DNA from 2 places in the Paenibacillus sp. FSL R7-0216 genome. Region 1 is predicted to be linked to the other one. Evidence: riboswitches for the same ligand, from Rfam matches in the RefSeq annotation. Region 1 holds a riboswitch; the other holds the start of a gene.
What was found. A riboswitch is a leader RNA that binds a small molecule or an ion and turns the genes downstream of it on or off. The one in region 1 is predicted to bind S-adenosylmethionine.
Positions count from the first base shown of each region.

Region 1 (8,378 bases):
CGCTTTGCTCCCGGCTCGATACATCGGCTTGCACTGCGATACAACGTACGCCAAGTCGCTCGATGTCCGATCGGAGAGAGAGCGCTTCCGCTTCACTATGTACGTAATTTAGTGCAATATGGCACCCTTGCTCTGCTAGGGTCAGCGCAGTTTTCTTCCCGAGGCCTTTCGCGCTTCCGGTAATTAAGGCGACTTTGCCGTGCAACGTTGTTCTCCTCCTCCCAGGTGCAGTTACCCTTAAGTATAAAAGATTTGAGGGATTCCCACAAACTGCCGTTGCCAACGCTCACCCAAATGCAAAAGTGCAGTTGAATATCACCCAAAATCCCCTAACCATCGTGTTCAAATGCAAAAGTGCAGTTGAATTCACGTCAAAACGGTCTCTTGGGGCCGATTCACCTCCAACGAGATGTACTTTTACCTTTCATTGACCAATAATCGGAGATTTACCGAAAATGAACTGCAGTTTTGCAGTTGAGAGAGGGTGGGCGTGCCTAACTGACCGTAAAAGAGTAAGATAAAAAAAACCCGCTGCACAACGCAGCGGGACATGTCTGCTTCTTTACTACTTAGAATACCGGTACCAAAGCGCCTTGGTACGTGTCGTTGATGAACGTTCTAACCTCATCGGAAGTCAGAGCTTTCGCCAGCTTCTGGATTGCTTCGGAATCCTTATTATCAGGACGGGCAACCAGAATGTTCGTGTACGGCGATTCCTTATCTTCGATGAACAAAGCATCCTTCGTCGGATTCAGTTTCGCTTCCAGCGCATAGTTCGTATTGATCAGCGCCAGATCCACTTCGGCCAATTGGCGAGGCAACATGGCTGCGTCGGTTTCGATGATTTTCAGGTTTTTCGGATTTTCTACGATGTCCTTCTGCGTTGCCGTAATTCCAGCTTCGTCCTTCAGCTTAATCAACCCTTGCTTCTGCAGCAGCAGCAGCGCGCGACCGCCATTGGTCGGGTCGTTCGGGATCGCCACTTTGGCGCCGTCCGGAATTTCTTCCGTGGATTTATATTTGTTCGAGTAAGCGCCAAACGGTTCAACGTGAACGCCTACGACCGAAACGAGGTCAAACCCGTTTTGGGCATTTTGCTCGTCCAGATAAGGCTGATGCTGGAAATAGTTCGCGTCCAGCTCTTTTTCATACAGCTGTACGTTCGGCTGCACATAGTCGGTAAACTCTTTCACTTCCAGCTCCACGCCTTCTTCCTTCAGCTTCGGCGCGATAAACTTCAGAATATCGGCATGCGGTACGGTAGCACCTACAACCAGCTTCACCGGCTCTGCTGCCGTTTGGTTCCCAGCATTCGCTGCATTCCCCTCAGCAGCCGATGTATTTCCAGCCGTGTTACCTTCAGCTCCGTTATTGGCGGCGTTATTGCTGCCGCAAGCGGCCAACACCAACACCAACACGAGTGTAAGTAAAGATAATGTCCATTTTTTCATTGCAGGTTCTCCCCCTTAAGAGTGTTTTTTGAATAAGGATACTTCTATCTATTTAGGATTTCCTTATTTCCGCGTAAAAAAGATCACTAGCCGGTCTCCCAGCATTTGCAGTACTTGCACCAGAATCACCATGAAGATCACCGAAACGATCATGACGCCCGTTTCGTACCGGTAATACCCGTAACGGATCGCCAGGTCACCGAGTCCGCCTCCGCCTACCATGCCTGACATCGCGGTATACGACACCAGCGTGACCACGGTAATCGTCATGCCTGCGATCAAGCCGGGCAGCGATTCCGGGAGCAGCACCTTGCGGATGATCTGGAAGGTGGAAGCCCCCATCGCCTGGGAAGCTTCAATTACCCCGCGGTCAACCTCGCGCAGCGCCGTTTCCACCAGACGCGCGAAGAACGGGGCTGCCCCAATCACCAGCGGCGGAATCGTGCCTTCCACGCCGGTGGATACGCCCATGAGGGTCCGCGTGACCGGAATCAAGGCGACGATCAGGATGATGAACGGTACCGAGCGAAGAATGTTCACGATCAGCGAAATCAACCTGTAAACCCATCCTAATACCAAGGATTGGGAACGCGAGAAGGTGAACAGCAATACCCCGAGCGGGAGCCCGATCACGAAGGTGAACAAGGTTGCATACCCCATCATCTGCAAGGTATCCAGCGTAGCTGTGCCCATCTCCGACCAATCAATGGCTCCGAGGTCCAGTCCTCTCATTACTCGATCACCTCCACGTCAAGATCGCGTTCCTGCAAGAGCGACAGCGTGCGCTCTACCTGGTCGTCTTCGCCTTCGAACGATACGGTCAGTTGACCATACGGAGTATCCTTGATCGTGGAGATCGTTCCTTGCAGGATGGCGAAGTTGACGCCAGTTTCCCGCACGACCTGGGACAACACCGATTCATAAGTTTTCGCGCCCAGGAACGTGATTTTCACCAGCCTGGACCACTCCGGATGCGGTACGGAAGCCGCCAGTCTCACGCCTTCTTCCCCCGCCGCCTCCCGGTGAATGAACTCCCGGGTCACCATGTGCTTCGGTTTCAGGAACACTTCCGTCACCGGACCTTGCTCCACGATGCCGCCTTCGTGAATGACCGCCACCCGATCGCAGATGCTCTGGATGACATGCATTTCATGCGTGATCAGCAGAATCGTCAATTGGAATCGCTTGTTGATGTCAAGCAGCAGCTTCAGGATGGAGTCTGTCGTCTGCGGATCCAGCGCCGAGGTGGCTTCGTCGCACAGCAATACGTCGGGGTCGCTGGCCAGCGCTCGGGCGATTCCAACCCGCTGCTTCTGACCGCCGGACAGCTGCGCCGGAAACTTATGACGATGCTCCTCCAATCCGACCAAGGTAAGCAACTCGTTTACTTTCTCCGCAATCGCCGCCTTCGGCGTTCCGATCAGCGTAAGCGGAAATGCGATATTATCGTATACGGTCGCCGAGGAGAGTAGGTTGAAATGTTGAAAAATCATGCCGATTTTGCGGCGCTGCTGCTGAAGCTCCCGCTTGCCAAGCTTCGTGAGCTCAACCCCGCCGACCCACACCTCGCCTTCGGTCGGACGTTCCAGCAAATTGATACAACGGATTAAGGTGCTTTTGCCGGCGCCGGAGTGACCGATAACGCCGAAGATTTCGCCTTTGCGAACGCTAAGGTTCAACCCGGACAGCGCGGTGGTCGCCGTTTTTTTGGTGCCATATATTTTGGTAATCCCTTTAAGTTCGATCAATCGGCTAACCTCCTGTTCCTAGCATAGACAATTATCGACCGGCGTATGAAAAAACAGAAAAGAGCCCTACAGATTCAAAGGGCTCTCTTTACGTAAAGACAATGCCTTCTCATCTGCCAAAACCATCTGCTCACAAACGCATTGGTTTTGAAGGAATTAGCACCATGACATTCGGTCCCATGACTTCAGCGGAATCAAACTTCCGCATCACGGGTGAATCGGTTGCTGGGCTTCATCGGGCCTTTCCCTCCGCCTCTCTCGATAAGAAAAATATGAAATTGTAGAGTCGTTAATTGAAACTATTGATGAGTATAATGAGTTTTGCCCATTTTGTAAAGAGAAAAAATAGGAACGGCGGATCGATCAGACCGCCGCTATTTTTTTCCAACGTTGATTAATGTAGTCAAACACCGTGAAATACGTGTCGCAAACCATACGGTATCCCTGTTCCAGTTCGCGGATATGCTGATCCAGATCCTCCAGGGCGACTTTCCCGAACAACGCCTGATGACGCTGCCACAGATCGTCCTTCATCTCCGAGTTCATGTAATGAATCTCCGTGTTTCTCCGCCGGCGCAGAACACCCAGGGCTTCCCGGTAGGTCTCTTTAATGGCGATCAACTGGTTCCCCAGCTCGGTATGGGTCTTCAGATAAGCGAACTGGCGCAGCACGGTAAAATAAGAGAAATGCATCTTTATCTTCGAGGTTTTCAAATCGAACAATTCGTTGAGCACCGTTCCCAGCTTGTCCAGCGCCGAGAATACGCGGATGAAGCCGTCCTTGTAAAAATAGACGTACCTCGCATAATCGGACCGCTCAACCGGATCCATGTCCTCGACGGATTCCGTCCGCACCTTTTTGCGGAAAAGGGCGGCGGCAAACAAAGATTGTTCGAGTTCATCCAACGAAGAGATCAAGCCGTGTACCCAAATCTCCAGCTTGCGGAAATCGTGTGAAGGATCCTGATGCTCTTTGATTTCCTTTTGCAGCAGCTTGATCGTTTGCACCATCGCGTCGATCGTTTCAGCTAGCCGACCCTCGTTTTGCCGAGGCGGCTCGCCAAGCAAGCTTCGCAGCATAGGCATACCCCGTTTCACAGAAAGTAGGATTTCCAACGTTGATCCACCAAGGAGACGATGTCCTCTTGCGGGAACAGCTCATCCGGATAACCCGGCTTCATGCGGGCATCGATAACCAGCGGCAGACTGTAAGACAGGTGATGTTGGCGTATTTCGGAAGCAGCGTAAATATCGCTGGCCGGATTAAACCGTGTAAACACCGTCCATAGAAACGCCGTCTGATCATGGGCCGCTGCCTCGGCGTTATCCACCAGTACCACAAACGGCCAGGCAGTCCCGCGTTCGCGAAGACGGCCAAGCAACCGTTCGGCAAGCTCCGGCTCATCCTCATAGGATGCACCGGAAACGACAAGACATCCGTCATGAAAAACTTGGATTGAACGGATTTCGGCGATCTCGCCTTCGTCATACGCACGCGGCAGCTCACGTACAGGATCCCCAACGCCGATCAATATCGCCTTGCTGCCATGATTCAGTTTATGGCCGGTATAATCCAGCGTGTCATGCGACGTGTTGTTGAGAATAAACAGATCCGTACGCGGATCGAAACGCTCCAGCACCGTCTTGAGCAGCAGGCGGAAATCCGCCAAATCGATCAGCTTGTCCGTCAGCATGAGGAATTTCGTCAGCGACAGTTGGCCCTCCCCCAGGATGCGGAACGCTGATACGAGGGCTTCGCGGGAGTAACTCTCGCGAACCACGGCCGAGCTCAAGGCATGGAATCCGCTCTCCGCGTACGTCCAAAGGGAGCGAACATTCGGCATCACGATCGGGAACGCTGGCGATAGCAGCTTTTGCAGGAAATCGCCTAGGTAGTAATCCTCTTGCCGCGGTTTGCCGACGATTGTTGCCGGATAGATCGCATTCTTCCGATGCCACATATGGTTCACGTGCAGCACCGGGAATTCATGTTGCAAGGAATAATAGCCGAAATGATCGCCGAACGGACCTTCAAGTCGGCGTTCGTGCGGCGGTACGAGCCCAGATATTGCGAATTCCGACTCGGCCGGAATCCGGTGGCCGCCCAGCGGATTCTCTGCCATCGGGAGCTTTTCGCCCAGGATGAAAGAAGCGACCAGCAACTCGGACAAATGCTCGGGAACCGGCGAAATAGCCGAGGCTACCATGGCCGGCGGGCCGCCCAAGAATACGGAAACCGGCAAAGGCTCCCCGCGTTTCTCGGCTTCGTGGTAGTGGAACCCTCCGCCTTTCTGGATCTGCCAGTGTACTCCGGTCGTCTGATCGTCGTACAGCTGAATCCGGTACATCCCCAGGTTATTTTCTTTCGGCTGCAGCGGATTTTCCGTATACACGAGCGGCAGCGTGATAAACGGGCCCCCGTCCTTCTGCCAACTCGTCACTTTCGGCAAATCCTTCAATGGCGTCTCCGTCCGGCAGACTTCGAGGATCGGGGCTTCGTTCTTGGATACGGTTTTCATACCGACCTTCAAAACGTCGCGTATCAGCCCCCGCTCGTTCCAAATCGCTTTGGGCGTCGGCGGCAGCAATTTATGTATCGCCTCGACCAGTTGGTTAGCAAGCATCTCGGGCCGAGGGCCAAAAGCCATTTCCACCCGGCGAGGTGTTCCAAACAGGTTGGTTGCCACCGGGAACGGCGTTCCTTTGACATTGGTAAACAGCAAAGCGGGGCCGCCGTCATCAATGACCCGCCGGTGAATTTCGGCCAACTCCAGATAGGGATCGACCGGCACGTCGATGATGGCGAGGTCGTTTTCTTTTTGCAGCGCATCGATCCATTGCCGTAGGTTCTTGTAACTCATCTTGTTGTCCTCCTATAAAAGACGGAATTGTCGTCCGTTCCTCACATAACGTTCGCTTATAGACAAAAGTATACCTTATCCGTGCAGCCGCTTGAGCGTCCGTCATTCTACAGATTCATGACAATCGCGTTGTCAAACCGCCTTGCCGGCCGACGTCGCCTGTACCTCGGGTGTTCGGCTCAACTGCCAAGTCCGGACGCTTAAATAGCAAAGGACTCCGAATAAAGCGGCCAATACGATAATGTGCGCGAGCGAAGCGAACAAATAAACATCGTAGTTGTTTAAGGTCAGCACAATGGTGGCCCCGGTGAACACCTGGACGATCACCAGCAGCGTTGCGGCGACACCCAGCTTGCGGATTTCCGGCAGACCGGGATGCTTGCGGAAGGCAAAGTGACCTACCGTGGCTATTACGACCAGCAGCAAAGCGGCCGCAACCCGGTGCAGAAAGGCGATGCCTTCCCCCCCGGACAGTTCGGGAACGAGTTGCCCGTTGCACAGCGGCCAACCGCTGCAACCGCCGGCCGAGTCCGTATGGCTGACATACGCGCCGATATAGACAACGATATAGGTGTAGCCGGTCGCTATCCAGGTCAGATTACGGAACGCCTTAGAAACCCGAGCCGAAGAAGGTGCATAGTCAGAAGACTGTGCATTAACTTGTCCGCGCTCCTCCTGGCGAACGCCCAGCACCAGCATGATCGAGCTCGCGAAGGCGATCAACGAGAACCCAAAATGCAGCGCCATGACGGCAGACGACGTAGGATAGATCACCGCCATCGCTCCCATAACGGCCTGTACCATAACGAAGATGAGCGCAAGCAGGGAATAGATCTGGAGGTCTTTACGGTTCTTCCGATACAACCAAAAGGCGACAAACGCCGCCAAAGAGACCAATCCAGCCGCCCCGCTGACGGCACGGTGGGAATATTCAATCATCGAAGCAAGTGTATGAGCAGGAACAAATTTCCCGTGACAAAGCGGCCAATCGTTGCCGCAGCCCAATCCCGATTCCGTCTTAGTCACGACGCTGCCGCCTAATGTGGCCAGAAACATGACAAAACAGGACGCGTAACTGAGCCATTTCAAATATTTCGTATTCAAACGGTTCACACCTTTTAGTTAATCGATAAATCCTTTTCATTATAACCGATCAACTAACTTCTTTCATAGAAAATGTTGAAAAATAGACACCGCCGCAAGGGAAACCCTGACGGCGGTGTGAGGAATATAATGGATTTTTACAGTGTATCCCGTGTTTCCGGCGTGTCATGCAGCGTATGGTACACGTCCAACGCCTTGTTCAGGAAATTTTCAATTTCCTCGCGGGATTTGCGTAGCTTGTTCACGAACCGAACCAGTTCGCGGCCGTCAGTATAGGCGACGAAACTCGGGATGCCCAGAATGTTCTGCTCCTGGCTGACATCGCCGACCTGATCGACATCCACCTCGATCAACGTTAACCGGCCTGCGTATTTCTCCTCGACATCTGGCATAAACGGATCTATGAATTTGCAATCCCCACACCAGTCCGCTTTGAAGACCGCTACGATCAGGTTGCTGGATTGGATGCTGACTTGAAACTCCGCGGGAGACGTTATTTTTTTCATAAGGCCATCCTTCCTTTCCTTCAGGTACTTCTAGTCAACCAAAAGCGGGAGTGGAAGTCAAATGTTTCGGACATACTAATTACTAATACCGTAGTATGTCTTGTTGGCCGCCAAATATTCGCAGTTCGGGAAGAAGGGAGGGCGGAAGCACAATGGAGGATTCTCGCCAGACCAAGGGGAAAGCCATCAATTTGCGGCGATTGATGTTCCGCCTGCCCGCCGCATTTTCGTCTATGCTCAGAAGCAAAACCGCTTCCCTCTCCGATTCGTCCCGAATGCGGAAAGAGACGGTTTCTCTAGGTTGGAACGAAGCGGCTGCCCGCACGGTGATTAACGATATCGAAGAACAACTACGGCGCAACACGTCGTCTAGGCCTATGCCAGCAGGGGAGGAGTACAGCGCCGAGGATTTACGACTTGCCGAAACCATTGCAGAGGAAACTCGCGTAGCCGGGGCGAGCAATATCAGCCGAACCGCGGCTTATCTTGCCTGCTATCAAGCCTGCCCGGAACTGCATTGGGCTTTTCTCGCGCACATGGTCTCGCGGAATGCCGGCTGGAACATGACGGACCTGCACAGCAGCCGGATCGCCGATGTGGTCGACGCTGAGGAGAAGCGGCTGACCTATCGGTTTCTAGAGCGCAGCAACGCGTTGATCTTCCAAGATGCCTACCCGCAGCTAAGGTTGTACATGAAGAGCCGGGAGC
Region 1 is NZ_CP150222.1:4,102,807-4,111,184, forward strand. Features, by position in the region: gene MKZ15_RS18840 (SDR family oxidoreductase) at 1-205, opposite strand, end outside; gene MKZ15_RS18845 (MetQ/NlpA family ABC transporter substrate-binding protein) at 570-1,451, opposite strand; gene MKZ15_RS18850 (methionine ABC transporter permease) at 1,515-2,183, opposite strand; gene MKZ15_RS18855 (methionine ABC transporter ATP-binding protein) at 2,183-3,199, opposite strand; SAM riboswitch class I at 3,306-3,467, opposite strand; gene MKZ15_RS18860 (Cthe_2314 family HEPN domain-containing protein) at 3,563-4,279, opposite strand; gene MKZ15_RS18865 (UbiD family decarboxylase) at 4,294-6,060, opposite strand; gene MKZ15_RS18870 (heme A synthase) at 6,193-7,164, opposite strand; gene MKZ15_RS18875 (thioredoxin family protein) at 7,302-7,670, opposite strand; gene MKZ15_RS18880 (DUF2515 family protein) at 7,823-8,378, shown strand, end outside.

Region 2 (8,378 bases), 2.5 Mb from region 1:
TCGAAAACCCTCGGAATTTGGAGTTAATTAACATTTCTTTCATTTTCTAATTGATTTAAGTTTTATATACATGGTATAATTTGATTTTGGAAGAAGGTTTTAGTTTCTCAGGGAGGGATTTCTTTTGCGCGGTGAGTACAACTTGCCATACGATAATGCTCTAATCGCTGAAGGCCGCGACATGCACCCATGGATGGATCAAGAGGATCGGCCGCATTCACCGCAAGCCGTAACGCTGGAGGACGAAATTCACTTGCTGCGCAGCAAGATGGAACGGCTCTTCCTGCAGGAAAAATCCTTTACATCGGATATTGTGATTGAAATCAGCAGCTTATTGGACCTAAAGATCAATGAATTCATGAAAACGATGAAATCCAATCCAAAATCAAATAGACGATAACCTGTCTTTATCACTTGGAAGGGGACCCGCATGCGGGTCCCCTTTTGCGGTTCCAGTAGTTCCATGACCAGCCGGGCTGCGATTTATGGTAAGATGGTACGAGAGTATGCCACGGGGAGGAATTTGAATGTCGATATATACGCGCTCCGGTGATCAGGGTCAGACCTCGGTCATCGGCGGTAGAGTGACTAAAGACGATGCGCAGGTGGAGGCTTACGGTACGATCGATGAGCTCAATAGTTTTGTTGGCCAAGCGGTCTGTTTGTCGGACGAGGAAACCTTTGGTGAGCTTCACGAGCAGCTACTGCAAATTCAACAGGAATTGTTCGACTGCGGCTCCGATCTTGCGTACGTGAAGTTGTCGGAAAGCCGCTATAAGGTCACGTCGGAGTTGGCGGAGCAATTGGAGGCCTGGATCGATCGGTATGAGTTGGAGAATCCGCCGCTGGAGAAGTTTATTTTGCCGGGCGGAACACCGTTGGCTGCGGTCCTTCACATTTGTCGAACGGTATGTCGCCGCGCGGAACGGGGGGTGGTCACGTTGGGTAAGAGCAAGGAGATCAATGCCGAGGTACTGAAATATCTGAATCGCTTATCGGACTATTTCTTCGCAGCGGCCCGTAACGCCAATCACCGTGCCAAGGTTGCGGATATCGAATACGTGCGGAGCGGGAAGGTGTTTGGCAACAAGTGAGATCCGAGTATTATGATCCGATTGAATATCAAGTGCCTGCCACGGAAGAAGGGTGGACGGTCAAAACCGTACTCCAGCGCCGGTTAGGCGTATCTCGGAAGCTGCTGTCCCGGATTAAGTTGACGGAGCGCGGAGTGATGCTGAATGGGGAGCGGGTATTCATCAGCGTTCCGGTCAAAGCCGGAGACACAGTGAGCGTATCGCTGGAGAAGGAAACGTCCACCGATATCCTGCCAGAGCCGATCCCGTTTGACATCGTGTATGAAGACGAAGCGCTGCTCATTGTGGATAAGGCGGCAGGAGTGATCGTGCATCCAACGCATGGCCACTATACGGGTACGCTGGCGAACGGCGTCGTGCACTATTGGCAGGAGAAAGGCGCGAAGTTCCGGTTTCGTCCGGTGCATCGGCTGGATCAGGAGACAAGCGGCTTGATCGCCATTGCCAAAAATGCGTATGTGCACCAACATATTTCCGAGCAGTTGATCGCCGGTGAGGTAACCAAGAAATATACGGCACTGGTGCATGGCTGTCCGTCGGTGCCGGAAGGGATGATCGACGGTCCGATTGACCGCGATCCGGAGGAACCTCATCGCCGGATCGTGACCCCGTCGGGTTATCCGGCGCTGACCTATTATAAGGTGGCGGAAGCGTATGCGGAGGGAGCACGGGCTGAGCTACGCCTCGGCACCGGTCGGACGCATCAGATCCGCGTGCATATGACGTCGATCGGCCATCCGCTGATCGGCGATAAATTCTACGGGCTGCCGGGCCTCGCAGAACTGCCGGAGCCTGCGCGCGAGGCGATCGCACGTTTAGACGGAGCCATCGGACGGCAGGCGCTGCATGCCTCGGAGCTAGGCTTTCGCCATCCGCTTACCGGTGAAGCGTTGACCTTTGAGTCGAAGCTGCCCGCGGATATGCGGAAGCTCGAGGAGCTTCTGCGCGGAGACAGATTATTTTTTTCTGCAAATGATTAGGAGGAATACCAACGTGAGCAAGTTGACTGTATATCATTATCCGCCATGCGGGACTTGCCGAAATGCGATTAAATCGCTACAGTCCAAAGGGCATGAATTGGAGTTACATCATATCAAGGAAACGCCGCCTAGCGCCTCTGAATTGGATGATTTGGTGAAGCAGAGCGGGTTGGAATTGAAGAAGTTTTTTAATACCAGCGGCGAGGTTTACAAGGAATTAGGCTTGAAGGACAAGCTGGCGGGGATGACGCGGGAAGAACAGCTTGCGCTGCTGTCCTCGAACGGGATGCTGATTAAACGCCCGATCGTGACTGATGGCAAAAATGTGACCGTCGGGTACAAGGAAGAAACCTACGAGCAGGTTTGGAGCAAATAAATTCTGAAGAGAAAGGTGGCTTGGGATTATCGTGAATTTGGTGCAAAGCAGTAAAGATACGATTCTGCTGGTGGACGGCATGGCGCTGATGTTCCGTGCTTTTTACGCTTCGGCTGCCACGGGGTATATCCGCCGTACGAAGGCGGGCGTTCCAACCAATGCGGTGTATGGGTTTATGCGGTATTTTTGGGATGCCGTACAGAAGTTTGGGCCGACGCATATCGCCTGCTGCTGGGATTTGGGAAGCAAAACGTTCCGGACGGAGCAATTCTCCGACTATAAGGGCAATCGTTCGGATGCCCCGGAGGAGTTGATCCCGCAGTTTTCGATGATCCGCGAGGTGATGGACAGCTTGGGCATTCCGAATGTCAGCTCGCCGGGCTTCGAGGCGGATGATTGTATCGGGACGTTGTCTTCCCGTTTTGGTCAGGAGATGGACGTGCTGGTGCTGACGGGCGATCACGACATGCTGCAGCTGGTCAGTGACCGGACGAGCGTGATCATCATGAAGAAAGGCCACGGCAATTACATGGTGTATACGCCGGAGGCCTTGATGGAGGAGAAGCAGTTAACGCCCGGACAGATCGTAGATCTGAAGGGCTTGATGGGGGATACGAGCGACAACTATCCGGGCGTGCGTGGCATCGGCGAGAAAACAGCCCTGAAGCTGGTGCAGGAGCACGGCTCGGTGGAAGGGATCCTGGCCAACCTGGATCAGCTCTCCAAATCGATCCGCGCCAAAATCGAAGCCGATCTCGACATGCTGCATCTCTCCCGGCAATTAGCCACCATCCGCTGCGACATCGAATTGGAGTGTGCGGTAGAAGCCTGCCGGCTCGAGTTGAACGCAGCGCAAGTGGTCTCTAAGTTCGAGGAGTTGGAGATGGCCAGCGTCAGCGCCTGGATGGGCGTTGTATAACCGACTTTTGATCACGAAGTGAATCAGGAAGCGGATTCGGCATCGAATCTTGAATTCAGCCGGGCCTTCCGTTGCTCACGTAGCCTCCAGCTACGCTCCGCTACTCAGTCCCTAGCTTCATCCAACCTTCTCGGTGCTGAAAAGCCGGTTTCACGGAAGTGATTCGAGAAGTTTTTTTGACATCGAATCTTGAATTCATCCCTTTAATCGGTGAAGTACGGCTCTCCCAGGACTTGATATAGGAACGTGCGCAGCTCGGAACCTTCCTCTTCGGTCAGGTTATAAATATGCTCGAGGTAACCTTCCTCGTCCAAATCGTCGGTGCCAAGAATGGCCGTGCGTCCGTTATGCAGGTCGGTGACCAGCTTCTTGCCATAAAAACGATTGGTGGTCGTGACCGCGAGGTCAAAGCGTTTCAGGGATCCTCCGATAAAGGTAACGAATCGGGTCGAGGTGCTTTCGGTGCTGTCGGACAGGAAATCGAGTTCTTGATGCGGGTCGCTCATTCTGTATGCCTCCTTGAATTGGGAATGTCTCTCGCTATTATACCGGAAAACGTGAAGCGATGGGACAATGAAAAAATCCGCATTGACAGCTTGGTTAAACATGGTATTATTAGGGATAACAGGTTACGTTTGGGGGAAGCACCTCTTTTGCGAAATTCGCGGAAGAGGTGCTTTTTTGCGTTTGCGGTTCATGTAAGATACTCCTTCGTAGCTGAAATTTTAAGGAGGCGACAGGTTGATGCGAATCGTATTTTTAAACAGTTTGGAGAAGAAGGATAGCGGGGCCATGATCCAGGGGGCGCAGGTGTGGATTGGAGAGGAGGAAGGCATTTGGCGGATGGGCTGGAATGAGCTGTTGGCTGACGGCCAGAGTGAAGATCTGTGGTATGAAGGGTCATCCTGGTCGGAGATGCTGCATGTTTATCGCCATCGATTAGCCGCTAAGCTGGGCGAGGGATTTCGCCCCGTGATGGAAGGCATTTGGGATGAGAAGGAAGGGGTGACCGGGCGCGGCATGGTGGCGCAGAAGCTGTTTTGCTATAGCGAGTTAAACGGTAACGAGCCGGTTTACAACGAATTGACGGCATGGCGCCGGAAGAAAGCTTCAGCGGAACGCAAAGCGCCTTATCTGATTGCCAGCAACCGATTGTTGCGGATGATCAGCGTATTTTTGCCGCAAACGGCGGATGAACTGCTACAGTTGCCGGGTGTCGGGGAGAACAAAGCCGGCGAATACGGCGCTGAGCTGCTCGAAATCACGAAAGCGGTGGAGCGGAAGCGGACGTTCCCGCTGGATTGGGTCGAGCAGGAGATTGATGGCGAGGTATTCCGTACCTGGCTGTATAAACAGAAGGAAGTCAAATACCGGGCCGAGATGGAGAAGTTCAGCATCCGACGGGCTGCGCTGGAGGCGTTGGCGGAAGGGCTAAAGGTGGAGGATATTTGCATGCGGACGGGCATTGAGCGGCGGGATGCGGTCGAGTTACTGGAGAATTTGGAGAAGGAAGGCTACAACACCGATGATTTGGTGAGCGCAGAGCTAGAAGAGATGTCTGAAGCTGAGCAACAGGCCGTTTGGCATGCTTACGAAGAGCTGGGTGATGCACTCCTGAAGCCGGTCTTGCACAAAGTGTACGGGACCGAAGCCGCAGAAGGCAGCAGTCTCGATACGTTATATGAACGATTGCGCCTGATTCGCATCCGGTACCGCCGCCAGCGGGAGAGCGCTCGGCACGCGGGGTAAAACGGCGGAAACAGCAGTAACGCCAGTAACAGCAGTAAAAGTAGCTGGAACAGTAAGAACGGAGTATAGCAGTAGAGACGGTAAAGGTAGTAAAGGCAGTAAAGGCAGTAAAGGCAGTAAAGGCAACTGTCTGAGGACCTACTCGAGCTTCAGCCGGAGGGTTGAGCCCTCCTTCGGCCGAATGAACTGTAAAAGTGCAGTTCGTTCGGCCGTTTTTGCCGCTAAAACACAAATGAACTGCAAAAATGCAGTTCATTTGTGGGGGATATAAGGAAAAATACATATTTATCCCGAAATCAACTGCATTTTTGCAGCTGAAAGGCACAATCTGAGTATTTTGTGGCGAAATAACTGGACTTTTACAGTTCAGATACGTCCACTCATCCATCGAAAAAGGCCAACGAGGACTTATCGTCCAAGTTGGCCTCATGGTTCAAATGTGTACGTTCCTCTAAATCCAATCCCTTTTCCGGAATATATAAAACATCCCTAAACCCAAGGCAAGCATGATGCCGAGGACGATAAAGTAGCCGTACTGCGAATGCAGCTCCGGCATATGGTCGAAGTTCATACCGTAGATGCCGGTAATCAGAGTTAACGGGATGAAGATCGTTGTAATCGCGGTAAACACGCGCATGATTTCGTTGGCTCGGTTAGCGATGGCGGCCTGGTAGGCCTCGCGTAAGTTGCCGACGAGCTCGCGGAACGTATCGAAGTTCTCGGAGATCTTCACGGCGTTTTCGTAAATGTCGCTGAAATATTTTTGCAACTGGTCGTCGATCAGCCGGAGGTCTTTCTTGTTCAGAATGTTGATGACTTCCTTCTGCGGCCCAAGCACTTTCTTCAGCCACAGGATTTCGCTTCGCAGCCCGATGATTTCGTTCAGATGCGAACGTTTGGTATGCATCAGGATATCTTCTTCCAGCTTCTCGATCTTTACTTCGATCCGGTCGCCGACGGTAAAGTAGTTATCGACCACCAGGTCGACCAGCAGGTACAGGAACCGGTCGGGCTCGCTGACCTCCTGTTCCCACAGAATCGGCTTCACGGCGCGAAGCTCGTTAATTTTTTGCTTAGTAACCGTAATGATATAATGCCGTCCCAAAAAGAGGTTTAACGCGCGCAGAAAAATTTCTTCATCATCATACCGAATGCTGTTCACCACGATAAAATAGTGGTTATCGTAGGTTTCGATCTTCGGACGTTGTTCTTCCTCGCTCAAGCAGTCTTCTACAGCCAGATCGTGCAGCGAAAATAAGGGCTGCAGCAGGGCGAGATCATCGACGTCGGCATCGATCCAGTAGAAGCCTTCTTCCGGAGCGGTGGTCGTCAGTTCCACATCTTCTACAGGGGTAAATACGCCGGCTTGGACATGACGGATTTTCATAAGCTTTCACTCCCTTTCCCCGGGCCTGCCGGCCTGGGATGCTCTTGGTTGAAGCATAGGAAAGGGACCAACCGTGGCTTGCCCGGAACGATGAAAAAGGCGTTTATGCAAACACCGGGAAAAGAAAGTGCCCTAAGCGTTCCGCAGGCATCCAGCGGGTCGGTTTCCTATGCGATTGGTATTCCTGGGTTGTCCTCTGCGGACTCGGGTCGCCTTCCATTCTCGGTTTCACCTCGCTATTTTCAGGTTGTTTGAACATTCGTCAAACCCTAGGGCCGTCTGGGCCTAAAGGCACTTGTCTAGTATAACGCCAGCGAATGAAATGTTTCAACCCAAAAGTATACTATGTGAGCCGGTTCAAAGCGGTCCATGAATATTCGTGTGATTTTTCTCTCAGGTTCTTGACGGAATGCCGCCAGATCCTTTAAAGTGAATGTCAAGGAGTAGGCGCGAAGCCGAGGTCCTTAACTAAACTAAATATAGCGAAATCTTATCAAGAGCAGGTGGAGGGACTAGCCCGATGATACCCGGCAACCGGCGATTTTCCTAAAAAATCGCAGCGGTGCTAATTCTTGCAGAACTGTCAGCTTCGAACGCTGAGCGGCTTCTGAGAGATGAGAGAGGCGCATACCGGATACGTAATGACCTTTCTCCCCGTGAGAGAGGTCATTCTGTTTACATGGCCCCTCAAACGGATGTTGATTTCTTAATGACGCTACGATAAAAGGAGTGAAACCACATGCCGATTAAAGTACCGGATCATTTGCCGGCAAAGGATGTACTGGCCAGCGAAAACATCTTTGTTATGGATGAGAGCCGCGCTTATCATCAGGATATCCGTCCTTTGCGGATTGCCATTCTCAACCTGATGCCAACCAAAGAAACGACGGAATCGCAAATCCTTCGTTTACTTGGAAATACGCCGCTCCAGGTTGAAATCGTCCTGCTCCACCCCAGTTCCCACACCTCGAAGAATACGCCAGCTGAGCATTTGGAGATGTTCTACAAAACGTTCGACGAGATCCGGAACCGCCGCTTTGACGGCATGATCGTGACCGGAGCCCCCGTGGAACAGCTGGACTTCGAAGAAGTGAATTATTGGGAAGAGCTGAAGGAAATCTTCGAATGGACCAAAACCCATGTGACCTCGACCATGCATATCTGTTGGGGCTCGCAGGCAGGCTTATATTACCATTACGGGGTTCGTAAAGTACCGCTCGCGAAAAAATGCTTTGGCGTATTCTCCCACACGGTAAACGATCCGAAGGTGAAGCTTCTGCGAGGGTTTGATGAAGTGTTCCAGGTGCCGCATTCCCGCCATACCGACGTAGAGCGGTCGGACATCGATCGGGTGCCGGAGTTGCAAATTCTGGCGGAATCGGACGAAGCCGGAATTTATTTGGTGGCCACTCGGGATGGTAGACATATTTTCGTAACCGGCCATTCGGAATACGATCCGGAATCGTTGAAATGGGAATATGATCGAGATGTTGCCAAAGGCATGGAGATCGAGTTGCCGGTGAATTATTATCCGAATGACGATCCGACCCGAGCGCCGCGTTCTTCCTGGCGGGCCCATGCAAACTTATTATTTTCCAATTGGCTAAACTACTATGTGTATCAAGAAACGCCGTACGATATCGATCTAACGGCCGACTTTGTATATGAGATCTAAAGTGGAGGGGTTGCAGGTGGGGGAGCAGAACAAGGAATGGCGGATCGAGAGCAGACTGGCGCAAATCGGATCGATGGAGGAACCGGTTACGGGTGCGGTGAACTACCCGATTTATCAAGCAACGGCGTTTCGCCACCCGCGCCTTGGGCAAAGCACGGGGTTTGACTACGCTCGAACGAAGAGCCCTACCCGCAAAGT
Region 2 is NZ_CP150222.1:1,630,632-1,639,009, forward strand. Features, by position in the region: gene MKZ15_RS07115 (aspartyl-phosphate phosphatase Spo0E family protein) at 182-400, shown strand; gene MKZ15_RS07120 (cob(I)yrinic acid a,c-diamide adenosyltransferase) at 528-1,094, shown strand; gene MKZ15_RS07125 (RluA family pseudouridine synthase) at 1,091-2,074, shown strand; gene MKZ15_RS07130 (arsenate reductase family protein) at 2,088-2,450, shown strand; gene MKZ15_RS07135 (5'-3' exonuclease H3TH domain-containing protein) at 2,488-3,369, shown strand; gene MKZ15_RS07140 (DUF3055 domain-containing protein) at 3,573-3,875, opposite strand; gene MKZ15_RS07145 (HRDC domain-containing protein) at 4,114-5,118, shown strand; gene corA (magnesium/cobalt transporter CorA) at 5,570-6,505, opposite strand; SAM riboswitch class I at 6,993-7,126, shown strand; gene metA (homoserine O-succinyltransferase) at 7,245-8,180, shown strand; gene MKZ15_RS07160 (aminotransferase class I/II-fold pyridoxal phosphate-dependent enzyme) at 8,170-8,378, shown strand, end outside.
Region 2: it holds a riboswitch for S-adenosylmethionine, as region 1 does, so the genes downstream of both, metA (homoserine O-succinyltransferase) here and MKZ15_RS18855 (methionine ABC transporter ATP-binding protein) in region 1, are expected to answer to the same signal.